4 regions of the Solibacillus sp. CAU 1738 genome follow, and region 4 is predicted to be linked to each of the others. Evidence: riboswitches for the same ligand, from Rfam matches in the RefSeq annotation. Region 4 holds a riboswitch; each other region holds the start of a gene.
What was found. Region 4 has a riboswitch for cobalamin ahead of AAFN87_RS03985 (S-layer homology domain-containing protein). Riboswitches for the same ligand answer to the same signal wherever they lie in the genome.
Positions count from the first base shown of each region.

Region 1 (7,774 bases), on a different contig from region 4:
CCGGCATGAAAAACATCGTCTCTTTCATATGTTCTTGTTGCGTCAACTGCATTTCCAATGCCAGCTGTTACCGCAACAATTACTCGGCCGTCCAGAAAGGATTCAATTACAACATTTTCTGGTGGAACCGCCGTTAACATCACTACTGTATTCGTAGGGGATAGCTTTTCATTGCTTAAAAATTGCTGCGTCTCTTGTTTTACATCATTACAAAAATAATCGACATCAATGCAGCGATTTACGAATGTCCCATACCAGCCCATCCCTGCATTATGAACTGCAGAAGAGATTACTTTTAATGGGGCATCTGCTTGTAGCTTAACAAAATGAGGAGCTATAACAAAATGCTCTTTTGTCACTTCTCCAAAAAATGACTCCTCTACCGCTTCTGGTAGCATTGTAATTTGCGGCTTCGGTATTTCTGGATGAGCATATGTTGCAACACGCGCGGCATATACTTCCTCAATTTGCGATTCAAGTAATACTTCATGTGGTACACCTATCGCTTTAACACTGCCTGATTCCATTAATAAAAGTTCATCACAATAAAGTGAGGCTAAGTTAATATCATGGAACACTGATACGACCGTCAAATCGGATTCTTTAGCTTCTTTGCGGATCATATCTAAAATTTGCTTTTGATGTGCTATATCAAGATGATTTGTTGGTTCATCTAACAGTAATACATTCGAACATTGCGCCAATGCTTGAGCAATAAATACTCGCTGTTGCTCTCCACCTGATAAATTTTCTAAAAAGGTGTTTTCATATTTTGTAACACCTGTTTGCGCCATCGCTTTTTGAACGGCTTCTTCGTCTTTACTTGACCATGTTGAGAAAAAACCCGTTTGATGTGGATAACGCCCTAGCGATACTGCATCTCGAACAGAATTAGAAAAGGCATTCGCGTGAAGCTGTGGTAGCACTGCCATTTTTTTCGCCAATTCTTTTGTAGAATACTGATGGACATCTTTATCTTCAATAAACACTTGACCCGCTGTTGATGGAATGACCCCACTAATCACTTTTAATAAAGTCGATTTACCACTTCCATTTGGACCGAGAATTCCGAGAATTTTTCCTTTCCCAACAGTAAATGAAACATCTTTTACGATAGGGGTTGCACCGTAGCCACCTGATATATGTTCTACCCGTAACATATGATTATGCCCCCTTCTTGCGCTGTTTATAAAAAATGTAGGCGAATACCGGCGCACCGATAAATGCAGTAATAACACCAATCGGCAACTCTGTTGGTGCAATAATAGTCCGTGATACTAAATCACAAATGACTAATAAACTAGCACCATTAAGAAATGAAAGGATGAGTAAATGTCGATGATCCGCCCCAATAACGAGACGCATCATATGTGGTACTACTAAACCGACAAATCCTATTGTCCCAGATACTGCGACAGCAGCACCAGTTAACATCGAGCCACCTACTAAAATAGCGTATTTACTCTTCTTTACATCGACACCTAAATACTTTGCTCGATCTTCACCGTATATCATCGCATTTAATTCACGACGGTTTAGCCAGATGAGTAATGTACCTATTATGACAAACGGGATAATCATTTGTACATATGGCCAGCCCCTCATGGACACACTGCCTAAAAGCCAACCCATTATGACGCGAAGCTGCTCACCCGTTAGAGCTATCATTAGTGAAATACAAGAACCTAAAAATGAGCTAAAAATAACACCCGTTAAAATGAGCGTTTCCATTTTCATAGAACGGTCTACAAGTTTTGCAAAGCCCATTACGAAAATCATCGTAATGGCAGCTCCAATAATACTAAATACTGGCAACGTGAAAGTACCTAAAAACGGAATAGACATACTAAAGTATAGCGTAGCAACAGCCCCTACCGAAGCACCTGATGAAATTCCTAACGTATACGGATCAGCAAGTGGATTTTTCAGTAATCCTTGGAATGCAGCACCGGCTATTGCTAGGGATGCTCCAACTAATGCCGCTAAAATAACACGTGGCAACCTTATGTTCCATAAAATACTGTATGCTGTAGGATTTGTTTCTTTATCCCATAATGTTGAGATTGGTATATCGGCTGATCCAATTGCAATTCCAAGCCACATACTCACTAACAGCAACGTAATGGATAGTATGTAAGCGAGTACACTTTTTTTACTCACTGTAAATTCCTCCGATAATAAAAATTAAAAAAGTCCCCCGACGAATGCGAGAGACTAACAAAAGAATAGACTAGACTACATACAAATGCAGAAATAGTACCACCCTCCTATCCTCGTAGGTTGTCGTAGGTGTAATGTAGAGGCAGGTCTCCTGGCTTATGCATCAAGCATGTTTAACATCCTTCCCGATTGCTCAGTGGTTGTTGTTAAACATTCGCATTTACAGTGGCGGGACCGCACCGGATTTAAACCGGTTTCCCTTTTAACTTTACAATAAGTAAAGAACCTCATACAAAATACAAATGAACTTTTCCATTACTCTTATTATAGCGAAAAAAAGTTAGTTGTGTATGTTTTGTTATCTGAATATTCAAATGTGGTAATTATAATCTTCGGGTAATACACGATGTAGAAATTGTTTCGTACGCTCTTCTTTCGGGTTCACAAATAGTTGATGAGCAGATCCTTCTTCAACAATTCGCCCACCGTCCATAAAAATAACATGGCTCGCTACATCACGCGCAAAAGACATTTCATGTGTGACAACGACCATTGTCGTACCGGATTTGGCAATGGATTTCATTACTTCTAGTACTTCTCCGACTAGCTCCGGGTCGAGTGCTGAAGTTGGTTCATCGAATAAAATAACGTCTGGATTTAACACAATCGCTCGCGCTATGCCAACTCGTTGCTGTTGTCCTCCAGATAATTGGCTTGGATAAGCATCATATTTATGTGACAGCCCTACTTGATTCAATGCTTCTTTTGCGATCCGGTGTGCCTCCTCTTTTTTCATTCCACGCCCAATGACAAGCCCTTCTGCTACATTTTCTAACGCTGTCTTATTATGAAATAAATTGTAGTTTTGAAAGACAAACGCGGTTTTTTTACGAACCTCAAGAATTTCTTTCTTTGATGCATTTTTTAAATCGACTGCAATTGTGCCAAAATTAGCTGTCCCTGCGTCTGCTCGCTCTAAAAAATTGATACAACGGAGAAGCGTCGTTTTCCCTGATCCACTTGGCCCTAAAATAACGACTACATCCCCTTTATCAATAGTTAAGTCTACACCTTGTAAAATCTCATGTTGCCCAAATGATTTACGGACATTTTTAATTTCTAACATAGCGCGCTCCTCCTTATGCTACGACAGATTTATAGCGACTTAATCGACGCTCCGATAGCTTAAATAAATATTCAACCGTCATACATAAAATTAAATAAACGAAGAAAATATCCATATACGCCTCTAAATAGTTGTAGCCAACATTTGCCGCAACTTTCGCTCTCAACGTAATTTCCTGTAATGAAATAGCGTAACCGAGTGAGGTTGCTTTAATTAAATTAATTGTCGCTGTACATACGTTTGGTAAGGCAGCGACTAATGCTTGAGGAATTATAATACGTCGATACGCTTGTGCTGTCGTTAGCCCTACTGCCTGTGCTGCTTCTAGCTGCCCTTTTGGAACTGTTTGCAAAGCTGAGCGAAATACTTCAGAAAGCACCGCAGCTGTATTAAATGAAAATATAATATAGGCATACCAAAGTGGATTCACATCGTATATGGCGTAGTCAATATTGTAATTTTTTAAAATACCATCCAGTATTAACGGAATACTGCTATATAAAACGAAAATTTGAATAATTACAGGTGTACCACGGACGAATGATACATATGTTTTCGTAATATTTTTCAGGACAGGGATTTCATTGATACGCGTTAACGCGAGAAAAAAACCTAATGGTACAGCAATGAGCAGCGACACACAAGTAACAAGAAGCGCAACCGGAACACCGCTTAATGCGACGAAAAACGTATCAATTAAAAACTTTACATTTATTAATTCCATTATTGTCACTCCTCCTTACGTTGTTTTTAACGGTTGCTTCCCTTTGCTAAATGCCTTTTCTAATAAACTAAAGCTCTTTTCAATCGCAATAGATATGACCCAATAAATAACTGCCAACGCAATATAAATTTCTAGTGCATGTGTATTATAGTTGTTCGCAATGATTAAATTTGCCTTGCCTACTATGTCAATGAAACCAATCGTATAAGCTAGCGCCCCTTCTTGTAATACAGCAATGAGGCCATTCCCAAAGTTAGGTAAAGCAATGACTAGTGCTTGTGGAAAAATAATACGACGATATGCCTGAAGCGGTGTTAAACCAACACTAACAGCAGCTTCAAACTGCCCCCGATCAATAGCTAAATAAGCAGAACGGATTACTTCCGACATCATCGCCGCAAACTGTAAGCTAAAGGTAATGACAACAAATATCCCAGTATGAACATTTTGCAAATTAATACCGAATAAATTTTCCGAAAACGCCGGAATGCCATAATAGACAAGAAATAATAGGACGATGGATGGCGTACATCGCATAACAGTCGTATATACATTTGCCAACCATTGTAACAGCTTGTTATTACTTAGCTTAGCAGCGGCAAGGAGTAACCCTAGTAGGCTACCGACAATTACAGCTGCACTAGCGATATAGATTGTCACCCATAAATAAGGCAATAGTTGCGGTAGTGCCGACCATAAATACGCGATATCAAAATATTTCTCCATCCATCACACCACTTTCTTTGATTAGAAAAGCGCAAGCGCCTTGGTCAGCCCCGACAGCTGCTTGCAGGCCTGTATTGAAAGCATCTTTTACGCTTTCGATAAAGGGGCAGACCGCGACCTCGAGGGGCTAGGCGCTGGAGCTAGACACATTAGAAATGCTTAAGTGCCCCGTTTAGCCCCGACAAGCGCTGGATGGCTCTCAAACGAAAGCATCTTTTACGCTTTCGATTGAGGGACAAAAGCGACCTCGAGGGGCTGGGCACTGGAGCTAGACAATGTTAAATCTCCAGAAATTTATCCTTTCTTATATTGATTAGAAAGGCTGATGATTTGCATCAGCTCCCATCAACGCTCCACTGAATCTAGAACTTCGAATAAATCTTTGCCATAAAACTCTACACTCAGTTTATTTAACGCATCTGTCTTTTTAATTTCTGCAATTGCCTTGTCATAGGCATCAGCAAATTCTTGTTCTTTTTTATTGAACAATGGCCACGTTTTAATTACCGCAAATTCGTTATACACAACTTGATCCTTCAAATGATAATATGGACCACCTTCTGTTAACACTTGCCCTGTGAAGCTCCCTTCAATTTGCACTCCACCGTCAACACGTCCCTCATTTACCCATTGCACAACGTCTACTGAAAACTCTTCACCTGCTTTTAGTTGCACTTGATTGTCTGGATTTGCTTCGTTATATTCTGCGATAACTGTGTATTGAGCGTTATTTGCTGCGATTGGTGCCAATGTCATACCTGCCGCTGCAAAATCACTTAAATTTTTAATATGTTCATTTTCTTTTTTCAATACTAGACCGGCACTACTCAGCCCTAAAAATTCTTGCGGGAATATATACTTTGCTGTACGCTCTTCTGTCCAGAAAGCATTTTTTACCCCTACTTGGTATTTACCTTGCTCTACACCGAGTAATAAATCATCATTGGATGTTCCGATGTATTCAAATTCATATTCTTCTAACGCTTCATCAATAAGTTTCATTACTTCCACATCATAGCCAGTCGGATTTCCCTTTTCATCAATATATGACATCGGCTTACCTGCTTGATCATAAGCGACTTTCACTTTTTTCACTTGTACACCGTCTGCTGAAGCTGCACCAGAATTTTCTTTCTCTCCTCCGCAAGCTGCCAAAATCGAAATGGATGCAATACTAATCAACGCTAACTTTAAAATTTTTTTAAATGACATTTACACTCTCTCCTTTTGTTCGTTAAATTGACTAATAGCCGTCTCAGCTAACTTTTTGATTGTCATATCATCCATCGGTGGATTATGAAGTCCTGCACGCACATCTCGGTAATAACGCTGTAATGGATTATTGCGTTGAAGACTTTTTGCTCCAACAATACGCATTGCCTTATCGACAATCGATAGTGCGCTATTTGTCACGAAATGCTTTGCGATATTAATTTCATGTACTACATGTTCTTTACGAACTGGATCAGCAAATGCTTCCGCAGCTCCGTATAAAGTAAAACGTGCCGTTGCTAACTCTAAGTCGATTTCACCAATTAGCGACTGCACATTAGGCAACTCACTTATTGGACCGTTCAAGCTATTCGGTGTATGTGTTGTCGCAAAATGCACGGCATAATCGCGCGCTGCCTGTGCAATACCTAAATAAGTAGCCGGAATTAATAGTAACCAGCCATTTAACTTAAAACCTGTAGAATAACTCGGAATTTCAACCAAACTAGAGGACTCCAAATGAACATTTTCTAGTACGAGGTCATGACTACCTGTACCGCGCATCGAAATCACGTCCCACGTTTCATCAATCGAAACGCCCTCTGCCTCTCGAGGAATTAAGAAGAATCCAATTTTACCCTGTTCTTCAATCCAAGCTGATGTTAAAAAATAGTCCAGCTCAGGTGCACCGGTTGTATAATTTTTCCGCCCGTTTATTAACCAACCACTCGCTGTTTTTCTTGCAGATGTGGCAGGACGACCTCCACGTGCTGGGCTTCCCATTGCAAATTCACTAACTGCTCGATTAATAATAGCGCCGCGTTCAACTTCTTTTGCGAATTCATCTAGCGTTTTCTTTTCCCACTGCTCATTATCGAATAAATCGCCGACTGTTAGTAATGTCCAGCCAATGGATAGTGCCGTACTAGCATCATAGCTCGCTAATGTTTCATGTAATAGTACCGCATCATAAATGCTAAAACCTTCTCCCCCTAACTGCTTCGGTAAAGTGATTTTTGTATAGCCAATGTCACGGAGTGCTTGAATATTTTCTTTAGGGAAACGCGCTAGCTCATCAACTAGCTGTGCACGCCCTTTAAATGAATCCTCGAGCTCCTCAAGCTTTTGTAACCAAGCTCTTTGGTCTTCAGTTTTAATAAAAAGCTGTTTACTCAATTTCAACGCCACCTTTATAAAATCTGTATTTTCTAAACTTTATTGTTGGAATTGATTGTAAAGCCTGCAATTTTGTAAGTCAACAGCTTATTCCTAGTTTTTTTATAGGTTTTGTATATTATAGCGTTTTCATTACTGATGTTACTTCATTTTGATGTGATAAAAAATTTTTCAATTAATTTCGGGAAACAAAAAAAGTTGTTTCGAAGGACTCGCCTTCAAAACAACTTTTTGTTTTTAAAATTACATTTTTTCTGGAGCAGATACTCCGATTAATTTTAATGCGTTCGCTATTGTTATACGCACTGCTGTAATTAATGCAATACGTGCTTCTGTTAGCTCTTTGTTGTCGGCATTAATTACTTTTTCAGCATTGTAGAAGCTGTGGAAAGTTGCAGCTAATTCTTGAATGTAGTTAGCAATACGATGCGGTGTGCGGTGTTTCGCTGCATCCGCAACCACTTGTGGGAATGCACCTACTTTTTTCAATACATCCGCTTCTTTTTCTGCTGTTAGCAATTGTAAATTTTCTAATGAAGCTTTGTAGCCTTGCTCATCTGCTTGACGTAAAATTGAGCAAATACGTGCGTGAGCATATTGAGCATAGTACACTGGGTTTTCATTCGATTGTGAAACAGCTAAATCAAGAT
Region 1 is NZ_JBDQQN010000003.1:373,309-381,082, reverse strand. It holds gene AAFN87_RS11330 (adenosylcobinamide amidohydrolase) at 1-1,160, opposite strand, end outside; gene AAFN87_RS11325 (FecCD family ABC transporter permease) at 1,165-2,160, opposite strand; cobalamin riboswitch at 2,286-2,465, opposite strand; gene AAFN87_RS11320 (amino acid ABC transporter ATP-binding protein) at 2,531-3,286, opposite strand; gene AAFN87_RS11315 (amino acid ABC transporter permease) at 3,300-4,010, opposite strand; gene AAFN87_RS11310 (amino acid ABC transporter permease) at 4,026-4,736, opposite strand; gene AAFN87_RS11305 (transporter substrate-binding domain-containing protein) at 5,082-5,948, opposite strand; gene AAFN87_RS11300 (acyl-CoA dehydrogenase family protein) at 5,949-7,124, opposite strand; gene argS (arginine--tRNA ligase) at 7,368-7,774, opposite strand, start outside.
Region 1: it holds a riboswitch for cobalamin, as region 4 does, so the genes downstream of both, AAFN87_RS11325 (FecCD family ABC transporter permease) here and AAFN87_RS03985 (S-layer homology domain-containing protein) in region 4, are expected to answer to the same signal.

Region 2 (7,774 bases), 260 kb from region 4:
AATTTTTCTTCGTCCAATGGCGATATAGGACAATGATGACAAGCATAAAAAGAGCTAAAATGAACATATTCCACTGTCCAAAATAAATTGCAACGCCTAGTAATACAAGTAAAAAAAGAGTACAAATTAAAAGTATTTGTTTCGCATTCACTAGTCCTTTAAAATAGGCAGCAAGTCCTGTAGTTTTTGCCGTTTTCATCGTTACAAAATAAAACAGCATGGCTAGACGAGCTAGCAATGGAATCGCAATAAAATAGAATAAATGAACATCCCTAGTTAGTGCTTCATAAAAGAATCCTAGTTTTAACAACAACGCACATACAATCGTTAGTACTCCGAATGCTCCGACACGTGGATCATCTAAAATGTCTAGTCTCTTTTGTTGATCTTTGTATGAAAAAAAAGCATCTCCTGTATCAATTAATCCATCGACATGTAAACCGCCCGTAATGATAATACTTGTAATAATTAATAAGATGGCTAGTAAAAGCGTTGAAAAATGAAAAAAATGTTCATTTATTTGGATAATACATATAGAGGTTACACCCATTAGAAGCCCAAGAAATGGCATATTTGCATACATAGCAGTTACTGATTTTGCTGTTAATGGTAGCTGTTTTTTCACCGGTATTGCAGTGAAAAATTGAAAGCATAACAATAAACCAGTGGCAAAGTTTTTCATCATGACACCTCTATTTCCAGCGATTCACGTGCTTGTGATCAATTTCATATGCTTCATCGCAAAATACGACTAGCCATTGTGAAAGCTCGCCTAACAATTTTTTATATAATTCTACATCTGCATAATGCGATTTTTGTTCATCTAATACTTCATTCGATACAATAATAACGGATACGTTGCTTGCTTTCCAACTCATTAGTTGCTGTTGAAATGTCACGATATATTGCTGTATTGCCTCATTACGACCTAGAATATTCTCCGTTTTGTATAATACATTCGAAAGCCATGTCGTAATACAGTCCCATAAAATAACTGTTCCAGTAGTAAACTGTTCAAGCTGGCTTGGCAATACATCTGATACTTCGATTGTTTGCCAGACGATGTCACTTTCCAGACGATCTTTTTGGTGGCGTTCAATCCGTGCTTGCATTTCATCATCAATCGCTACACCCGATGCAATATACAATAGCTGTTTTTTGTTATAGACAGAGTATAGTTTTTTTGCATAGTATTCAGCAAAAGCACTTTTTCCGCTTCGAACACCACCTGTAATAAACACCATTCTCCCCAATTTTTTATTCCCTCTCTTTACAGGAAAAAGGGAGCGAGCATATGCTCACATCCCTTCAATCAACTTATTTAAATAATTCTGGATATACTGTTTCTGCAACTAGTTCTACTGCGTCGCCAATGCGTGTACCTGGGCGGCTTAAAACATCAGGATCTAGTAGATACACTTGTTGACCTACAATCGCTTGCATTTTATCCCAACCAGTACGTGCTAAAATTTCTGCCACTGGATCACCATTGTAGTTAACCGTAGTTAAAACTACTTGAGGGTCTGCAGTAATAATACTCTCTTCTGATACTTTAAACCAGCCTTCTTGGTCAGCAAAAATATTTTCAACTCCAGCTATTTCTAAAATCTGCTGTTGGAAAGTTCCTTTACCTGCTGACCAAATGTCTGGAGATGGTGCAATTTCAAAGTACACTTTTTTCTTTTCTGTTAAAGTAGCCGTTTTTTCTTGAACTGTAGCTACTTGATTTTTTATTTCTTCAACTACTTCTTGACCTTTATCCTCAACACGCATAACTTCTGATAATTGAATAATATCGCTATAAACATCATCAAATGATGTTGCTGAATTAATAACAAATACTTTTAAACCCGCTGATTCAAGCTGTTCAATTTGTACTGGATCACCCATTGTATACGCTACAACTAAGTCTGGTTGTAACTCGATTACGCGCTCACCGTTAATTGTGTATGAATCTGATACGCGTTCAATATCAAGTGCTTCTTTAGGATAATTATCATAATCTGTTGCACCAATAATTTTATCGCCTACTCCTAAAGAGAATAATATCTCAGTATTACTTGGTTGTAATGTTACGATTGTTTCTGGCACTTCATCAAATGTTACATCAATTCCACGGTCATCTTTTACTGTATAAGGACCTGATTGTTCTTCCTCTGCTGCTTGTTGTCCAGCTGATCCAGTTTCTTTTTCTGGCTCTGCGTCTTGTGTGCCACATGCAGCTAATAATAATGCTGCTGCAAGCGGTGCTATCCATTTACTTTTGAACTTGTTCATTTTACTTCCTCTTTTCGTTTTTTTATTGGGTATGATTTACTAACAAATTCGATTTCTGGCTGGCTACTCACTTTGTTCACGTAAAGTGTCATAAGGAAAAAGACATTTGCTAATAATCCTAAATAATTAAATAAAATTTCTGGTACTTCACGTTCTTCACTTACTTTATGGAGTGCACGAAATGATTTTTTTGCCTCGCTTCGGCAAATATGTAGTCTTACCGCTGCTTCCACACCTTGAGGAAGTACAAAACGATTAAATTGCTCACCAACATGCTGTAAATAGAAATCATAACGGTCACTTAAAAACTGTAAATCTTCTTCTGTAACAGCTAGCTTACCACGAACAGAACCGTTTATATGGTATGCCATTGGATGAATAACTTTTAAATCGTCCACAATTACTTGTACTTCTTCTCCTTCAAGTTTAGGAAAAACTGAGCCTATGCGTGTCGTTAATGAATCTGTCCGAATTTCATAATCTACTAAGCAGCTTTTCTCACGCATAAATGGATAACATGAAAAGCGCATATCTTTTTTCACTATTTCCCCTCCTTTTCCAGGATTTTCAAACCCCTTCAGACAATAAAAAAACCACCGCAAAGAACGATGGCATGTAGTTAATTACATATTAAAATATAAGTAATTCATTTCATTGCCGTACATTCTCTTTAATTCCGAAGAGTTTTTGTGACGATGAGAAAAAGATAGGTCTCCTGGCTCACGCTTTCGTTCATTTAAGTACCTTCCCATTCTTTTGAACAGTGGCATAATCTTAAATTAATAGCGCATACAGTTACGGACATAGCTTCGGCATTTCACCGAATTCCCTTTTATGCAAAAAGCATCTTTTTCCTTGCAAACTTATTCACCTGATTAAAAATGTATCATATTTAATACAAATTTTATAGAGTCAATTTATAATATTGCCATATTTTATGAATTTTTAAACAAAAAACAACTATAACTCTACATTTACCTCATCAAAATGTTGCCTACTCTTAAGATAAATCTGGATAAAGCATATTGCCAAATAATTTTATAATTCTTTACAATCCGGGCACTTTCCATAAATTTCGAATTTATGTGCTTCGATTTCGTAGTTTGGTAGTTTTTCACCAAGCATTTCCATCGGACACATTGCTAATTCTTTAACATTTCCACAATCACGACAAATAAAATGATGATGGTGATGATCCGATTCACAATGCATACGAAAATTACGCTCACCATGTAGCTCTGTTTCATCTAGAATACCCAGGTCTACAAATGTTGCTAAGTTACGATAAATCGTATCAAAGCTCATTCCAGGAAAATCTTGTTTCAGTACTGATAATAAATCACGTGCTGTTAAATATTTATCGGTTTGCGAAAACATGTGTAAAATCAGTTCGCGTTTGTCTGTTTTTTTATAACCGTTTTCTTTTAAAATTTCCCATGCGCGTGTTACATTCACAGTTACTACACTCCTTTTGATGTCGCCGTAAATTGCATATAAAGTTTTTTCAAGAATATGACAATTAGTAAAATTAGGATTGATGTCACAACAATTGTCCCGCCAGGCGCTAAATTTAAATAATACGCACTAACAAGACCAACTAATACTGATAATTCACCAAAAACAATAGCTAAAATAATTGCTTCTTTAAAACCTTTTGCCAAGCGCATTGCTGCTGCAACAGGTAATGTCATTAAGCTTGACACAAGTAAAATCCCAACGATACGCATACTTGCTGCTATAACAAGTGCTACGACAATCATGAATAACAAGTGTATCCATTTTGCTGGGAGTCCACTTGCTTTTGCGTATTCCTCATCAAATGATAGTACAAATAGCTCTTTAAAAAATAATGTCAAAAATATAATAACAACAATTGCGATTGCAACTACAACCATTAAATCTTGCCTCGAAACCGCGGATACAGACCCGAATAAATAGCTCATTAAATCAGTATTAAAACCACTTGCTAAAGAAATAAAAATAGCACTAATACCTATGCCCCCCGACATAATAATCGGAATAGCTAGTTCTTCATAATGCTTATAAAGTCTACGTAAACGTTCAATCAAAATCGAACCACTTACCGATGCGATAATCCCTAAATAAATCGGATTTAGAAATGCTAATGCTGTAACAGACTGGCTTAAGTAAAGACTGCCTGCAATCCCCGCAAGCGTTACATGTGACAATGCATCTGCAATTAGCGACAATCTTCGAACAACGATAAAGACACCAAGTAAAGGGGCGATTACCCCAATAATAAGCCCTGAGAAAAAGGCGTTTTGTAAAAATTCATAGTGTAATATTGCTTCAATCATATGCCTTCTCCTTTAATGAATCTTTCGTACTTTATGGCCATACCAAGCATCAAGTTCTTGCTGAGAGATGACATCAAAATCATTTTTATAACCGTGGAAATGAATTGTTTGATTTAAACAAGCAACGTGACTAATACGATCCGATACAGTGTCGACATCATGTGTTACTAATATCATAGTCATTTGTCGTTCCTCGTTTAATTTTGCTAGCATATCATAGAATGATTGTACATTTTCATGGTCAATTCCGACAGTTGGTTCATCTAATATTAGTAGCTTCGGCTCCGCAATAAGTGCTCTTGCGATAAACACACGCTGCTGTTGACCGCCCGATAACTGCCCGATATTACGATTTGCAAACTGTTCCATCCCAACAGATTGTAGCGCTTTTAATACACGATCATGTACATCCTTTGGCAATCTTTTAAATAATCCTGTTTTTTTTGCTAACCCACTTTTCACGACTTCTTCCACTGTCGCTGGGAAGCCTGAGTTAAAAGCATTCGATTTTTGGGAAACGTAACCAATCCACTCACGGTGCTTAAACGTATTAGCATTTTCTCCAAATAACTCAATATTCCCGCTCATCGGTTTTAGTAAGCCTAATATTAATTTTAATAATGTAGATTTCCCTGAGCCGTTCGGACCGAGTAGAGCAAGGAAATCCCCTTCCTCAACACGGAATGAAATATTTTTCAGCACTTGCGTGTATTCATATTGAAACGATACATTTTTTAATTCTATCATCGTTTTTCTCATTATATCTCTTCTTTCTAATTCAAAATCATTACGATTTACAATGTGTTAGTATAGTTTACTTGATGTGTTTTGTAAAGGTAATTTACCTGAAAGGATGATTTTTTGAAAGCAATTGAATTTTATAATTATTTAATGAGAGCAAGTGATAAAGAAGTGCAGGCATTCGTTTTGAAAAATACAAATATTGAGTTATCAATCGGTGAGGTAAAACAGCTACGCCCATTAATGGCAGGGGCAAATGTAAGTTGGATTTTCAGCGGTATTCCAAAATCAGTTTTGAAGGATGCAGAAAAAGTAATAGGTAAATCAAAACTAAAAAAATTCATGAAATTAATCGAGTAAATTATTATTTACTAATAGAAGATATAACGCTTCTTGCTTACACTCCATAAAATGACTTAATTTTTAGTTTAACTATAGTGTAAAGCGCATCTTCGAAAAGAGACGCGCTTTCATTTAACATTTAACTTTAGCATACTAGTGTAAAACGATTTAAAGACTATTCTATTTTATAACCTTCTTAAACGCAAAACAGCAAATAACTCCATTTCAAATTACTTTAAGAAAGTCCATTTATTTTAATAATTTTTTATTATCGATTCTACTACTCGGTCAATACCGTTTATAGCAGCAGGACTTTTATTTTCTACCATAATAGAGAATGCATATTTTCGACCGCTATTTGCCGTTACATAGCCTGCTAGTGTATAAACTTGTGTGAGACTACCTGTTTTTGCAACAACTCGATTTCGAAGCTCAGCTGTATCAAAACGTTTGCGCAAGCTTCCCCCTACAAAACGATCTTTTTGCCCACCTATAGGTAAACTATTGTAAAAATTATTATAGACAGGCTGCTGTTGCATAATAAATAATAAAGATGTTAGCTCATTAGCCGACACTTTATTATTATGTGACATACCTGAGCCATCCTCAAAACGCCATTTTGTTACATCCAACCCGATTGTCTTAGCATAATCACGCATAACTACTAAGCCACTTTCCGTATTGCCAATACCGCGCTCTTTTTTCCCTATAGTTTTCACTAAAATATCAGCAATACTATTATTACTTAGCTTCATAAAAATTGGATATAGCTTGTCGAGTGGCATTGACTGTTTCGTATATAAAAGTTTTGCTGTATTAGGCGTTTTATGCCGCTTCAAATTAGAAGTTGTTGAAAATCTTATTCCAGCTGATAACCAAGTATCCTTTATCGCATGTAAAGTATTAATCGTCGGATCATTTAACGTGACCCACTCCTTTACCGTACTCCCTTGTGGGATATTTCCTGCAATTACAACCGTATTCGTCCCATAATTCCGTTTAACAGTTACTGTATTTTGAGCACCTCGACTAACCGTACGCGCTTTGTTTACAATTTTCATTCCACTTGCATTTGGTAATGCAGTGAAAATAGGTGCTTTCCCTGCTGTAGTGCCTGTCACATTAATAATAATCGTCCCTGCATCGTAATCTTCATTTGGTGACATCGTTAAAGCTGTCGTTCTGGCTGCATAATATTCCGTTTCGTCATCTTTGACAATTCCCGGTGTTAAATGACTACCAGTAAATAACGAATCATCACCGTAAATATGCCCGTTTATAGTTCGAATACCCTTTCGTTTTAGTACTTTGGCAAATGTAATAAAATCACCTTTTTGTAATGTAGGATCACCACTGCCTTCTATGTATACATCCCCATATAAAACATCATTTTCTATTTCACCATCAATATATAATTTTGTAGTAAATTTAAAATCATTCCCGAGCACTGATAATGCTGTCGCTCCTGTTAACAGCTTTAATGTTGATGCTGGTTTCATTAATGTATTTCCACCATGCTCGTATAAAACATGCCCAGTTGATAGCGATCGTAATGACACGCTTACATTAGAGGAACCTAAATTTTCCGTAACGGATGAATCTAGCACATTTGCAGTTGCCGACACTGGCATATTGAAAAGTAATAAAAATAATAGCATAAAGATTGATATTTTCCTCATCCATTTTAAACCCCTTCTGTTGTATATTAATTTCACCTAATTACACATCAATATATTGAAGAAGTAAAGTAATATTTTGCCTATTTGCCCATATAAAAAAGCAGTACAAACTTTAAATTATTAGTTTGTACTGCCTAAGTTTTTAGTTTTATAGTTTACTAGCGCATTGCGTCTATTAATTCCGGTCTAAATTCACCGTCACGTAACATTGCAATTTCGTGTAAATATGGCGCTTTTTTTGTTTTAGCATCCGAACCAACGAAAGGCGTTTCTAAAATTTTTGGTATGTGCATTAATTGTTCATGGTGCACAATATATTTTAGTGCATCAAAACCAATTTCTCCGAAGCCGATGTTTTCATGTCGATCTTTCGCTGCACCGCGCACATTTTTAGAATCGTTAATGTGAAGTACTTTA
Region 2 is NZ_JBDQQN010000001.1:526,073-533,846, reverse strand. It holds gene cobS (adenosylcobinamide-GDP ribazoletransferase) at 1-685, opposite strand, end outside; gene AAFN87_RS02660 (bifunctional adenosylcobinamide kinase/adenosylcobinamide-phosphate guanylyltransferase) at 693-1,244, opposite strand; gene AAFN87_RS02655 (ABC transporter substrate-binding protein) at 1,318-2,277, opposite strand; gene AAFN87_RS02650 (hypothetical protein) at 2,274-2,819, opposite strand; cobalamin riboswitch at 2,966-3,158, opposite strand; gene AAFN87_RS02645 (Fur family transcriptional regulator) at 3,316-3,732, opposite strand; gene AAFN87_RS02640 (metal ABC transporter permease) at 3,738-4,595, opposite strand; gene AAFN87_RS02635 (metal ABC transporter ATP-binding protein) at 4,608-5,354, opposite strand; gene AAFN87_RS02630 (hypothetical protein) at 5,457-5,696, shown strand; gene dacB (D-alanyl-D-alanine carboxypeptidase/D-alanyl-D-alanine endopeptidase) at 5,933-7,357, opposite strand; gene AAFN87_RS02620 (deoxyribonuclease IV) at 7,516-7,774, opposite strand, start outside.
Region 2: it holds a riboswitch for cobalamin, as region 4 does, so the genes downstream of both, AAFN87_RS02650 (hypothetical protein) here and AAFN87_RS03985 (S-layer homology domain-containing protein) in region 4, are expected to answer to the same signal.

Region 3 (7,774 bases), 250 kb from region 4:
AATTTATTAGGGACTATCGTATTTATCTTCATAGCTAATAACCCCCATTTACTAAATGAAGCATTTATTCCTTATATGGCTGATACGTTGCAGATTACATCATCTAAAGTAGAATTGTTCACCGAAAGGATTATTTGGATTAGTGTAGCAATCTTCATCGTGACAAATATTCTCGATGTATTTAACGGCTTCCGTAAAGCGAAATACTGATTATCGAGATTGTAGTTATATTTCACAATTTACGGTATAAGGATATTTTACTAAATCCTTGTATCTTCATCATAACTAGGGGGTGATTTCCGTTGCGCCAGCATGCTTTCCTGGGGGCGTCCGATGAGCCGCTTCACTCGCTATGCTCGCTCCAGGGTCTCATCTGTGACGCTAATCCCCAAGGAGTCACGCTGGCTCCACTCCAATCAACAAACGCTTTATTTATAATTTCATCTTCTAATTTTTAATAAAGAGCCATTTTATCCAATACGCACATATTACCGCCTGTTCGCTATAATATGATGAAAATTAGCAAAATGTATTATCTAGAATGATTTATCATTAATTGTTAGCACATGGAACGGAGAGCGGCGATTGTAGCTGTCGGCTGCGCCTTTCGCTACAGAGCAAAGCTTCCTGCGGGATAAGCAATGTTTTTTATGTGACAAAAGGTTAGCGGCAGTCGCATGAGCTGAGGGCCCCGCAGGAAATTTATTTGCGACAAAAGCGCAGCGACAGGAGCAGGGAGGCACGAACGACGAGGAGACTGAAGCCATGCCCGAGGAAAGCGTCCGCTCAAAGTGTATGTGCGGTGTCCATATAGCAACCCCGACTTTTGGTGATGAACCAAATTCTATTGATAATATGTACAATGCAATCACGCTAAGAGCAAGAGGCGCAGGAACCAGCATTAGCTGTTTTCTGCGCCTAGTTCTTATACATGTGCCAACTCTATTAGTTTCCTAATTGTTTTGCGCCATTCTTCCAAGGGGGCCCTCTTCATCTATTATATCCTGTATATCATAAACTGAAATTGGGAACATTGGGAAGCCCTCCACATACGGCGTTATTTCATACAGTTGGAAATAGATCACTAGCACCTTATCTGCAATGTAAAAATCTTGGTCTGGGCGAATGACTGTAAAATCTTCCAAGAGCTGTATGTTGCGCTGTTTTATTTGTTCATGAATTAATAGTGAAAGTCTTCTCACATAATCACTTCCAGGCTTAAATAGATCCTTCAGCTGACAATAAACACCTTTTTGCAAATCAAATGTGAGAGACTTAATATATGTCATACCATGTGCTGCGTGATAATGATACGTATAGTTCGAAAGCGATAGGCTTAGTACATTGCGCTGATTGTTTTTGATTTCATAAGAGCCAAGCATTTCTTGTACTATTGTAGGCATATTCCCTACTTGCTTATCAATTAATTGTTGTGTTTCTCGAACTATGAGACGATTAATATATTTCTCTAGCTCTAAATTTTGCATAGAGCAAACTTGCGGATAATAAACGACTTTTTGTTGGTCACTATAAACATTCATCGTTTGAATAGAAACTGGAAAAGAAATAGACATGTGTATCGATCCTTTTTAATTTTCCCCATTGTATTCATACAAATAGAAGATGTGAGTTCTACACATTGCCATTATCAAAAACTAACACAAAATTTATTGTTATGCATATTTTAAATAAAGATATGCTTACTTTGTAATGGGGGTATTGTATTGACACAGTTTTACTCTTTTCATGGTACTGTAACAAAGATTAGTGATTTTATGGTTACACCAAATGACCAATCGGGTTGTAATAAATTATTTACTGTAACAAACAATTCCGGGGCTATCGTCAATTTTGTTGTGTCGCCAACTACGTATGTTGTTGATCATACAACAATTGTTGTTGGGGACCGTATAACTGGTTACTATGATGGTAACGCACCTGTACCGCTTATTTATCCACCACAATACCAAGCACTCGTTATTGTGAAGGATCATCCGCACCAAAATGTAAAAGTTGATTTTTTTAATAGTCGACTAATAAGTAGTGATGGTCAATTGCAATTAAATCTTTCACCGTTTACACAGTTACTACTAACAAATTCTCAAGCCTTTATAGGAAATCCCGCAAATCGTAATTTAATCGTTATTTATGGCGCTACTACCAGAAGTATTCCAGCACAAACGACACCTATGAAAATAATAGTGCTATGTTAAATTGTCGTTTCTACATTTTTCACCTTTCAACGCTATCCTCATAAATTAAAAAGAGTTTATGTAGAAAGGAGAGTATCATTTGAATAATTACCCGTTTTATCCTTATGACGAAGATTCACCTAGCTTCAATCCATTTAGCGACCCATTGCCTACTGAATTTACGCCAATGTTACCTACTCCAGCAAGACCACCTTCTCCTGGAGGTCCAACGCCATCACTTCCGGCAAGACCACCTTCTCACGGAGGACCAACGCCATCACTTCCGGCAAGACCACCATCACATGGAGGACCAATGCCGTTTCCTCCTGGAGGGCCACCATCTCACGGGGGGCCACCGTCTCATGGAGGGCCACCAGGAGAGCAACACCCACAGCCAATGGGTCCACCGCCGCATTTTACGCCAGCATTTCCAACATGGCAGCACGGTCCAGGTGGTATAAGAAGTTGCTTATATCGTAATACGTATATTTGGATGTGGGATGGAAGTAGCTTTTGGTTCTTCCCTACACTTGTAATAAGAAATGTCGTTTATGGATTCCGTTGGGGCAGATTCGGTTGGATTTTCCATATTATCAATTCTAACAATATTCGATCCTTCCAATGCTTTTAGAATTAATAAGATAAGACATAAAAATAGCTACTTGTTTGCACAACAAGTAGCTAAACTTGTGTAGACAAAGTTAACAAAGACTTTGTCTACATCGAAATATTGTAAGAATAAACACTATAAATCATCGAAACCGTTATCTTCAATATTAATTTTCGTATATTGACGTGAGCGTTGTTCGAAGAAATCTGTTTTCCCTAAGTCGACTTCCTCGTAAGCTTTAATCCATTTTAACGGGTTTTTACGGTAGCCTTCAAATGGACGTTCATGGCCAAGCTGATTACAACGAACATTTGCATAGAAGTATACGTAAGCCTCTACATCTTCACAATCGAGGCCTTCAATTTTATCGCCAATAACTTCCCTTGCCCACGCAACCTCTAATTCCGCTGCTTCTTTAAAGATTTTTTGTACTTCAGCATCCCATTCCGCTGTTTTATATTGCGGATATTCCTCTAACAGCTCCTGATAAATTTTCACGAATAAATCCACATGCAACTGCTCATCACGGTTAATATAGTTAATCATCGTACTTGTAGCGACCATTTTTTGCTTGCGTGCTAAATGGTAGAAATACGCAAAGCCCGAATAGAAAAATAATCCTTCTAAAATCACGTCATAAACAATCGCACGTAACATATTTTCTACATTCGCTTCCTCAGCAAAAGCCTCATACCCTTTAATTACGAAATCATTGCGCTCCTGTAAAACAGGTACTGTTCGCCAAAAATCGAATGTTTGATCTTGTACATCTTTTGGTACTAAGCTCGATAAAATGTACGAGTAAGAGTGATTATGAATAACTTCTTGCTGCGCTAAAATAATCATTAAGGCGTTTAAGCTAGAATCCGTTAAATAGTCCGCTACTTTCCCTGCAAAATCCGTTTGTATACTATCTAGTAATGCTAATAGTCCAATAATTTTCAAAAATGAATCTTGTTCATCAGCAGTCAGTGTAGGAAATTGTTTCACATCTGTACTCATATTAATTTCAAAAGGCGTCCAGAAATTACCGAGCATTTTTTTATATTTAGGATAAGCCCAACTAAAGCGAACATCATCCCAGTTCAAAATATTGGAAGACCTACCGTTAACTATTGATGTAGAGCGGTTTGGTGCTTCTTTATCCATTATTTTTCGTTTTGTAACTTGCACTTATAGTTCCTCCTTAGCTAGAGCATGATTCGCATTCAATCATTTCTTCTGAAGTCGAGCGGATATAATACGTCGTTTTAATTCCACTTGCCCATGCATCTAAATGTAGCTGTAGTAAATCTTTCGCTTTAATAGTATTTTGTACGTATAAGTTTAAAGAAACCCCTTGGTCAATATGGCGAGCACGTGCCGCATTTTGTTTAATTGTCCAGCGTTGGTCGATAAAGTACGCGGATTTATAAAACCATGTTGTCTGGGCATTCAAATCAGGCACAGTTACAGGAATTTTGTAGTCCTTTTTCTCCTCCGAATAGCTCTTTTGGAAAATCGGGTCAATTGTTGCAGTAGAGCCTGCGATAATCGAAGTAGATGAGTTCGGTGCAATGGCCATTACATAGCCGTTTCGCATCCCGTGAGTCATGACATGCTGCTTTAATTCCTGCCATTTTTCACTCGTATATTCACGATTCTCGAAATAACGCCCAGTATGCCAGTCTGAGCCTTGGCATAATGGATACGCGCCTTTTTCCTGAGCGAGTGCATTAGATGCACGAATCGTTAAATAAGCAATTTCCTCGTATAAAGAATCTGCAAATGCAACCGCCTCATCGCTTTCCCATGCAATGCCTTTTAATGCAAGTAAATGGTGCCAGCCAAATGTCCCAAGCCCAATACCACGATAACGACGATTTGTTCGGTCAGCTTGTGGAACAGGAATAGTATTAAGCTCAATGACGTTATCAAGCATACGCACTTGGATTGCAATTAGTCGAGGTAAAACATCTTCCATTACTGCACGTCCTAAGTTGATAGACGATAAGTTACATACAACAAAATCACCTGGTTTACGTTTTGTCACGATAATGTCTTCTTCTATTTCAATAGATTCAAACTGTGTAGCGGACATATTTTGGAAAATTTCAGTACATAAATTCGAGCTATAAATCATGCCTTCATGCTTATTCGGATTTTTGCGGTTTACTTCATCACGATAAAACATAAATGGTACACCCGTCTCTAATTGTGAGCGCATAATTCGCTTCATAATATCTATTGCCGGTACAGTTTCTTTCGATAATAGAGGATGATTCACACAAGCATGATAGCGCTGTCTAAATGTGCCGTCGCCTTTGACTTCATCATAGCTATCTTCTAAAGAGAAGCCCATTACATTTTTTACTTCATGTGGATCGAATAAATACCAGTCTCCTCGCGCTTCCACTGTTTCCATAAATACATCTGGTAAACAAACACCCGTGAAAATATCGTGTGCGCGCATTCGTTCATCACCATTATTAAGACGCAAATCTAAAAATGTGAAAATGTCTTTATGCCACACATCTAAATAAACTGCAATTGCACCTTGGCGTTGCCCTAACTGATCAACTGACACAGCTGTATTATTCAGTTGTTTAATCCAAGGTAGAACACCACTGGATGCCCCTTTATAGCCTCGGATAGATGAGCCACGACTACGCACTTTGCCCATATACACACCAATTCCGCCACCATACTTCGATAATGTCGCTACGTCCGTATTCGTATCATAAATACTTTGCAAACTATCATCGACTGTATCAATAAAGCAGCTCGATAATTGCCCGTGTGTCTTGCCGGCATTTGATAATGTCGGTGTTGCAACAGTCATATATAAATTGCTTAGCGCCCAATAAGCTTCAGCAATTTTATCAAAACGTGCATCAGTTTCATTCATCATTAATGTCATTGCAATGACTAACCATCGTTCCTGTGGTAACTCTACTGGTGTACCATCAAAATCACGAACTACATAACGATCCATTAATGTTCGAAGACCTATATACGTAAATTTTTCATCGTGTGAAGGTTCAATTAATTTGCCTAATGCATCTCGTTCTTCTTTTGAATAGTTTTCTATTAATGCTGGATTAACAAGACCCTTTTCAACAAGCTTTTCAAGTAAATGGCTAAACTGGCCATATACATCATCATATCCGCGCTTTTGTCGCTGCTCTTTATAAATTTTTTCACGTAATAATCGAGCAGCTACAAATGTCCAGTAAGGCTCGTCCTCATCAATAAAGCTTAACGTTTCTAAAATACAAGCTTCTATCCATTGCTCAAATGGTGCTTGCTCATTTTTTGCACTCCATTTGCTTGAAAAACGAATTAAGTTTTCTAAGTCTTCCTCACCAAATTCATTGATTAATTGGCCTAATAATTGCTGTTCTACTACTTCAACCACGTTGACACATCCTTTTTGCATAATAAAAAAGCTACCTTCGCATTTGAAGGTAGCTTATGTAATGAAATGGAAGCAGACGAAAAAATGATCATTCTCTGCTCCCATTTCTTAGCCCCCGAAGAAATGCGCATTTTGTTTTACTAGGCAGGTCTCCTGGCTTAGCTTCATTCTCCTGTTTACCTTCCCGAATTACTTCAGTGGCATAAAACAGTCGTCAGCATTACAGTTGCGGGGACAGCATCAGATTTGCACTGATTTCCCTTTTCATCTACATATAGTAGAACCTAATTAAACAACACACTATATATTGTATATTTCGAAACTATTGTCATTGTATCATAGTCGTTTACCCTGCAACAAGCATTATATTTTTTACTTTTTTGTACAAATGGTTATACGTTGATATGATGGCATTTCTCCAAGTATATTTATTTTCATGGATAAAACGACTTATTGACAGATTCATATTACATTTCATTACGCGGAGCCACTTCCGTAATCGGTGCCGAAACCTTACTGTAAAGCTTGTCAATATTTTGCTCTTGAACGGCAACGAGTACTGCTGCTGACGGTCCAGCAGAGTGAGTTAAATCTATTTCACATGTGAAGTTTTCACCTACAAAAGAAATTATTTCAGCCCCAATCCCTTTTGAACCAGTTGGCCAAACTTGCTGAATAACGCCGGTCGATAGAAGAGAATAGATTTCTGCTAAATTAGCAACATTTTCTGGTTGGTCGATGACTTGCTGACCAACTAGTGGTTTGCCAATAACAAAAAAACGGCATTGCATTTTTGATGGTGTAAATTGCTGCTTGCCAATCATTGTTAAGCTAAGGCCCGATTGTAAAGGAGCAAAATTTGTTTCAGAGGAGCCAGTAATTGGTGGCATTTTTTGTCCAATCTCTCGGAAAACACGTTCGCAGCCTTTAACATATTCTTCCCATGCAGTATCACTAGTAAAATTCGCTAATAGCAACTGAATCGGCATTGCACCCGCGCACCACTGTTCTAAAATAGCAGTTCGAGCAGTAAAATAGGCGGCAATTTCATTAGGTACATAAACTACATCAGCCTCTTTTTCACCAATACAAGCCGCATTATCAATTGTCACAAATGTTGTCGCATCAATTTTAATGGCATTTCTCATTTACTCGTTTCCCATTTCATCATTTTTTTTACACGACTAATAACTGGCACACAAGCCATAACGATTACAACGTTAATAACTGTTGCCACGAACAGAGAAGGTAATGCGCCTAAATAAAAAGCTGGTGATATAAGGAAATAAAACGGCAGCGGGGATAAGATTCCGTTAGCCAATATTAAAAATGGCCACTTTGTCCATTTAAAATTGTGTTGATGTAGCTTGGCAAAAATAAAGACGATGACAAACATCTCTACTGCAATTAATAAATGAAATGGCCCGAGTGGCATCCCTGATGTTAATGCTGTAGCTAAATGGCCAATAGTCCCGACTGCTCCAGCATAGAGTGGAGGTAAAAAAAAGACGGATAAAAAGGCAGGTGCAGAATCAAGCGCTGCAGTTGTGATAAAACCTGGCACCTTTATAAAGC
Region 3 is NZ_JBDQQN010000001.1:534,924-542,697, reverse strand. It holds gene AAFN87_RS02715 (HAAS signaling domain-containing protein) at 1-210, shown strand, start outside; gene AAFN87_RS02710 (DUF3298 and DUF4163 domain-containing protein) at 954-1,574, opposite strand; gene AAFN87_RS02705 (hypothetical protein) at 1,725-2,213, shown strand; gene AAFN87_RS02700 (hypothetical protein) at 2,293-2,823, shown strand; gene AAFN87_RS02695 (ribonucleotide-diphosphate reductase subunit beta) at 2,938-3,975, opposite strand; gene AAFN87_RS02690 (ribonucleoside-diphosphate reductase subunit alpha) at 3,989-6,199, opposite strand; cobalamin riboswitch at 6,326-6,502, opposite strand; gene AAFN87_RS02685 (hypothetical protein) at 6,667-7,347, opposite strand; gene AAFN87_RS02680 (ECF transporter S component) at 7,344-7,774, opposite strand, start outside.
Region 3: it holds a riboswitch for cobalamin, as region 4 does, so the genes downstream of both, AAFN87_RS02690 (ribonucleoside-diphosphate reductase subunit alpha) here and AAFN87_RS03985 (S-layer homology domain-containing protein) in region 4, are expected to answer to the same signal.

Region 4 (7,774 bases):
TTCAAAAGGACATTTATTTGAAGCAAAACCTCAGGAAGAATTGAATGAAGATCGAATTAATCATGGGAAGAAACCATTTCCACCTAATAAATTTGAAAAAGAAGAAATAAAGGAAGTTAAGGGCTGATGACGAAGATGATTCGCTTCTTCCATGTACTGTGCCCCTTTAGCGCAGCCTCTCTATGTCGCGGTCTGCCCTCGGTCGAGTGAGAAAGAGAGTCTGCGATTAGCTGCTTGGGGCTATGCAGGTCGCTTTCGCTTTTTTTACTCCTTTAGACTGAAATATTTCAAAATTCGAAACAAATAGTCATTTACCTATTCACCTACATAGAAAATTTTGTTAAAATAGGCAAGTCTGATTAATAAAGTAGGTGGAAAAATGAAAGTGTTTTTTAAACTCGGTTGGTTTTTTAAAGAACGAAAACGAGAGTATGTTTTAGGTTTAATAATGTTAACATTTGTAGCGGTTTTACAATTAGTACCGCCAAAAATTATCGGCTATACAATCGATGAAGTTGGAGCGGGTACGTTAACGAAGGAATCCCTTTTTATGTGGCTCGGTATTATTGCAGCTGCTGCGGCGTTCATGTATGTACTTCGTTATTATTGGCGTAAAATGATTTTCGGTTCGTCTAACTATTTAGCGAAAAATTTACGTGAAAAATTATTTCGTCATTTTACGAAAATGTCGCCATCGTTTTACCAACAGCGCCGTGTCGGGGATTTAATGGCGCATGCAACAAATGATATTTCAGCTGTGCAACAAACAGCTGGCGGTGGCGTATTAACGCTTTTTGACTCCATCACAACAGGAAGCTTCGTTATTTTAGCGATGGCCATTACAATTGACTGGCGTTTAACACTAATCGCACTCATTCCGATGCCCGCAATGGCGCTTTTAACAAGCTATTACGGTAAATTACTACACTCCAGATTCCGTAATGCACAAGCTGCGTTCTCAGATTTGAATGACAAAACGCAGGAAAGCATTTCTGGTATGAAAGTGATTAAAACATTTGGCCAGCAACAAGATGATGTGGAAGATTTCACACGTCTTTCCGATGATGTTGTAAAGAAAAATATGCATGTCGCAAAAATCGATTCATTGTTTGATCCAACGATCAGTTTAGTTGTCGGCATTAGTTTTTTCCTAAGTCTTGCATTCGGAACAAAATTTATTGTAGATGGTGCGATGTCAATTGGAGATCTAGTCGCTTTCACAACATATTTAGGCTTACTCGTATGGCCGATGCTAGCTATCGGTATGTTATTTAATATTGTAGAGCGCGGTTCTGCATCGTATGACCGTATTGAACAATTGCTCAATGTACCAGTGGAAATCGATGACAAACATAGTGCAAAAAATACGCGACCACAAGGAGACCTAGCTTTCCATGTAGATTCCTTTACATTCCCAGGAGATGAAAACCCGTCATTATCAAATGTTCATTTCGAGTTAAAGCAAGGGGAAACGCTAGGTATTGTTGGAAAAACAGGATCAGGAAAGACAGCCATTTTAAAATTATTACTAAGAGAATTTGAGGGCTATACAGGGGATATTTCGTACGGTGGTGTGCGCATTGATGACTATAAAATGCTCGCATTACGTGAGGCGATTGGCTATGTGCCGCAAGATCATTTTTTATTTTCATCAAGCATTTATACAAATATTGCGTTTACAAACCCGCAAGCAGATCGCGAAAAGGTCGAGCATGCTGCGAGCTTAGCACATATTCATGAAGATATTTTAGGCTTCACAGAAAGCTATAGAACAATTGTTGGTGAGCGTGGCGTATCGCTTTCGGGCGGACAAAAGCAGCGTATTTCAATAGCTCGTGCCTTAATGACAGAGCCTGAGCTACTTATTTTAGATGACTCTTTATCTGCAGTAGATGCAAAAACGGAGGAAGCTATTTTACAATCATTGAAAGCATCACGCAAAGAAGCAACGACTATTATTACATCTCACCGTCTCAGTGCGATTCAGCATGCACATGTCATTCTTGTGATGCATGAAGGAACGGTTGTAGAAAAAGGAACACATGAGGAATTAATGATCTTGCGAGGTCGTTATTTTGATATGTATGAATTACAGCAATTAGAACAATTAGTGGAACAGGGGGGCATGTAGTATGGATAAACAACCAACCTTTTCACGCAAAGAGCAAAGTGCCATTATAAGACGATTGCTACGCTATTTATTGCCACATAAAAAAGCTGTTGTACTCGCATTGTTGTTACTTGGTTTAACAGTTTTAGGAGCGGTTCTTGGTCCTTATATTATTAAAGTATTTTTAGATGATCATGTAGCAGTTGGCAATTTTGAAAAAGGTCCTATTGTCTTTTTAGCTGTATCGTATATGACCATCCAGCTATTAAATGTTGTAATTAGCTATTTCCAACATTTGAAATTCCAAGAGATTGCACTAAAAATTATTCAACAGCTGCGAATTGATGTATTTTCTAAAATTCATCAGCTCGGTATGCGTTATTTCGATCAAGTTCCAGCAGGGTCTATCGTATCACGCGCGACAAACGATACGGAAGCGATAAAAGATATGTATGTTGGCGTATTAATTACTTTTGTGCAAGCCGGATTTTTAATAATCGGTGTGTATATCGCGATGTTTTTATTAAATCCTATGCTTGCGGCATTTGCGCTCGTACTACTACCAATCATTATTTACATCATTTACTTGTACCGTAAACATAGCTCGGTTGTGTATATGGAAATGCGTGAAAAATTAAGCGAGCTCAATGCAAAGCTTGCCGAATCTTTATCGGGTATGAGTATAGTGCAAGCATTCCATCAGGAAAAGCGTTTTAATGATGAGTTTGATGGAATAAACAATAAACATTATGTAGCGATGATGAATAATACAAAGCTGAATAGCTTACTACTTCGACCTGTAGTTGATTTAGTTTATTTTGCTGCCATTATGCTAGTTTTATATTATTTTGGTCAAACATCGCTTCAAACGGCTGTCGAAGTAGGAGTTGTATATGCGTTTATTACTTATATTAATCGCTTCTTTGATCCGATTAATCAAGTAATGGAGCGTCTTGCTATATTCCAGCAAGCACTTGTAGCTGCGTCTCGGGTGTTTAAGTTATTAGACGAGGAAGAAGTAGAGCCCGCTCAATTAAATAGTGCGGCAAAAATTTCGAACGGTCTTATTGAATTTAAAGATGTCACATTTAGCTATGACAATCAAAAAGATGTACTAAAAAACATTTCATTTACCGTTAATCCGGGCGAAACGGTCGCGCTTGTCGGTCATACAGGTAGTGGAAAAAGCTCCATTATCAATTTGCTTATGCGTTTTTATGAATTCGAAAAAGGGGATATTATGATTGATGGCCAGTCCATAAAGTCATTTAGCCAACAAGAAATTCGTGAAAAAATGGGGCTTGTGCTACAAGATCCGTTCTTGTTTTACGGTACAATTGCCAGCAATATTCGCTTGCACAATCATACACTGACGACAGCAGATGTACAGGCGGCGGCTGAATTTGTGCAAGCTGATCAATTTATTGATACGTTGCCAGAAAAATACGAGCAAAAAGTGACGGAGCGTGGTTCGACGTTTTCGAGCGGGCAGCGTCAATTAATCGCCTTTGCACGTACGATTGCGACGAATCCGAAAGTGCTTGTACTAGATGAAGCAACGGCAGCTATTGATACAGAAACAGAAGTTGCAATTCAACATTCTCTTGAAAAAATGCGCAAAGGTCGCACAACTATTGCGATTGCGCACCGCCTATCGACAATCCAAGATGCAGAGCAAATTTTAGTGCTACATCAAGGGGAAATCAAGGAGCGCGGAACACACCAGGAGCTACTCGCCCAAAAAGGGTTATACCATAAAATGTATTTGCTACAAAATGGAGTGGAAAATCTCAGCCGAATCGAAGCTTAAGGTATAGGCATCTCAGACTATAAACAAACTCAAAAAATTGGGTTTGCTTATAGTCTTTTTCTTTTAAATAGTAATATAAAAGATTCCTTCTATTTACATTTTAGTTGAGTAATTTCAATTTTAATTAAGAGGGAACCGGAAACTATAGCGGCACTATCTCATATGGTAGCTGCTGCAAAAGCTCTGCGTCATGAAGTACAATATTCCATGAAATAAACTATATGTTTGGCTTCTATTTAAGAGGTCAAGCTTTTTAAATTTGCTTTTTTTAAATAATTAATGATATGGCATGATAAAAAAAGGAATAATAAGATTAAGTTACAAATTCAGTTTTGGATTTGTTTAAATGGGAAGAACGGTGAAAATACGGCGCTGTCCCGCAACTGTAAATGGGAGCACTTTTAACTTCTTGGAGATATACTTCTACTATATTTTTCTAGAAGTGTAACTCTTTTTTTATCGAATTATTTGGAAAATAAAAAAAGTATGCTAAACTTAACTACAAGTGAATAGCAATTGCAGAATAAAGGTGCTCTTTTAAGAGCTTAATAGGGAATTCGGTGCAAAGCCGAAGCTGTTTCCGCAACTGTAAGTGTAGAAGAATGTGCAACATATGCCACTGTCCGACGAGGAAAAATGCCTCCAGTAGATGGGAAGGTTGGTACAGGATACATGAGCCAGGAGACCTACCTTTATTTGATCGTATAAACTCTCTTCGGAAATTAGGAGAATGTATGGCAAATAGACGGATAGGTATGTATTTTTTATATGCTTTTCAAACTGTTTACCGCCATTTCTCTTATAGTGAGAAATGGCGTTTTTTTGTCGTGGAGTGAACGATGCAAAGTATTCATAAAAAAATTGGAGGTTTTGCAAGTGGAATTTTGGAAAAAGTGGCTTCATATTGCAGCCGTGCTTGTTTTGACGCTATCGCTTCTATCGCCAGCTGCTGTTATGGCAGAGACAGATGGATTAATAGAAAATGAGTCAGAGCAAATAAATGAAGGGTTGGAGGGAAATGAAGAAGGGGCTTTATCTGATGAAGGAGATAATAATTTAGAGAAAGATATAACCAAGGAAACCGAAATCGAATTATCTCCTGTTACTACTGATGATAGTGCGTCGATAAAATATTCTGAACCAGCAGGTCATGTGACGGTTTCTGTTGAGAAGTTTACCCTTGGACAAGGATACACAATTGAGCCAATTCAAGTGCCTTTCTATGAAAAGGAAATGGTAGGTCATGTAGTTGCTAGAGTGCTTGGAAGTGGTAATTATAATGATGGATATGATCAAGAAAATATTGGTTACTTAGCGAATATTAAAGATAGTGAAAGTGACGGTAATATTCCTCAATATATACTGGATGTAATGAAAGGAAATAATCAGTCGATTACGGGAAGAAATAAAGTAGGATGGCTAGGACAGCGTGACTATAACTCATCGTCTGGTTGGATGTATACAGTAAATAATGTATTGCCTAATGATGCTTTGGCGAGTTATCGAATTAATGATGGTAATGTAATTCGCTTGCAATTTACTGTAGCTGGTTTAGGTCGTGATCTTGGCTTTGGCAAGGAATGGGGATCACAACCTTATATTGAAGCAGCTAACAAAGACGCACTAACAGCAGAAATTGCTAAAATTAATAGTGCTGCAAATAAAGAAGAAATTTTAGCAGATGCAAATGTATTATCTGCTTATGAAGCTGCTTATGAACAGCTAACGAATATGGAAAGTATCCAACCAAATGTTGATGACGCCCTTGATCAACTAATTGCTGAGCTAAATGGAAACGGCGGAGAAGACGGCAAAATTGATAAAACAAAATTAAAAACAAAGATTGTTGATGCTGAAGAAAATAAAAACTCAGTAAAAGTTAGCGTAGACGGGAAAGATGTATACCTAACAGAAAAATGGGTAACACAAACTGCACTAGATGCTTATGTAAATGTCATCGAATCTGCGCAAAATCTGATTGAAGATGATAAAGCAATACAAGAAGAAATTAATGCGAAAGTATTCGCACTAAATCAGGCTAAAGTTACATTTGAAAAAGCTAAAAAACCAGGGACGAAATTTAATGATTCTGAACGAGCTGGTTATGTGACAGTTTCTGTTGAGAAGTTTACCCTTGGACAAGGGTATGCAATTGAGCCAATTCAAGTGCCTTTTTCTGAAGGGGAAGAGGTAGGGCATGTAGTTGCTAGAGCACTTGGAAGTGGTAATTATAATGATGGATCTGATCAACCAAATATTAATTACTTAACAAATATTAAAGATAGTGAAAGAGACGGTAATATTCCTCAATATATACTGAAAGAAGCGGGGAAATATGGTGAGTCAAATACAGGAAGAAAAAATAAAGATTGGCTTGGAAATAGCGACTATTATTCATCGTCTAATTGGATGTATACAGTAAATCATAAAATGGTTGATCATGTTATGGGTGGCCATCAAAATAAAGATGGTGATGTAATTCGCTTGCAATTTAGTGTAGTTGGTTTTGGTCGTGATCTTGGCTTTAACTATAGTTGGCAGGGAACACCTTTTATTGAAGTAGCTAACAAAGACGCACTAACAGCAAAAATTGCTGAAATTAATAGTGCCTCAAATAAAGAAGAAATTTTAGCAGATGCAAAAGTATTATCTGCTTATAAAGCTGCTTATGAACAGCTAACGAATATGGAGAGCAAACAAGAAGATGTAGATGTAGTTTTTAAGCAATTAGATTCTGCATTAGAAGAAGTAAGAGATATTACTAAAACTGCATTAGAAGAAGCAATTACTAAAGCTGAACAAAACAAGGCTTCCATAAAAGTAAGTGTAGATGGAAAAGATGTAGACATAACACAAAAATGGGTAACACAAGCTGCACTAGATGATTATGTAAAGGTTATCAAATCTGCGCAAGATCTGATTGCGAATGAAGCTGCAATACAAGAAGATATTGATGCGAAAGTATTAGCACTAAACCAGGCTACTGCTGCATTTGATAACGCTAAAAAACCGGGAACAAAGTCTAATATAAATACACCAACTCAAAAGGCTTATAATACTGTTGGTAAATACATGGTAGATCGATTACCTACACCTAAGTTTGGTAGTGAATGGTGGATTATTACATTAGCTCGTGGTGGTTATGAAGTACAAGCAGGCTATTACGACACGTATTACAAGAATGTTGTTGATTATGTAGTTGCTAAAAAGGGTGTATTAGATAAATGGGCATACACTGAATATTCACGTCTAATTATTGCCCTTACTGCTATCGGTAAAGATCCGACAAATGTCGGTGGCTACAACTTAGTTGAAAAGCTATCAGATTTCGATCAAGTTGTTTGGCAAGGTGTAAATGGAGCTTATTATGGGTTAATTGCTCTTGATACATGGGACTTTGAATTACCGAAAACGGCAACGACAACACGTGAGAAGTTAATTGATTTTATTTTAGATAAGCAACTTGCTGACAAAGGCTGGGCACTATCGGGAACTAAAGCAGACCCGGATATGACAGGGATGGCAATCCAATCGTTAGCACCATATTACAACAGTAATCCGAAAGTCAAACAAGCTGTTGATAATGCACTAGCTACATTATCTACTATTCAATTAGGAAATGGCGGATATAGCTCATGGGGGTTAGAAAATGCTGAAAGTGCAGCTCAAGTTATCACTGCATTAGCTAGCTTAGGTATTGATGCAAATAAAGACCCTCGTTTTAACAAAGTTATTGCCAATATTATGACTTATTACAGTTCAGAAGATGGTGGCTTTAAACATGTTCTAACTGAAACAAAAGCAAATGGTATGGCAACGGAGCAAGTTGGCTATACATTAGCTGCTTATCATCG
Region 4 is NZ_JBDQQN010000001.1:783,432-791,205, forward strand. It holds partial or broken gene AAFN87_RS03970 (hypothetical protein) at 1-121, shown strand, start outside; gene AAFN87_RS03975 (ABC transporter transmembrane domain-containing protein) at 380-2,131, shown strand; gene AAFN87_RS03980 (ABC transporter ATP-binding protein) at 2,133-3,920, shown strand; cobalamin riboswitch at 4,431-4,628, shown strand; gene AAFN87_RS03985 (S-layer homology domain-containing protein) at 4,797-7,774, shown strand, end outside.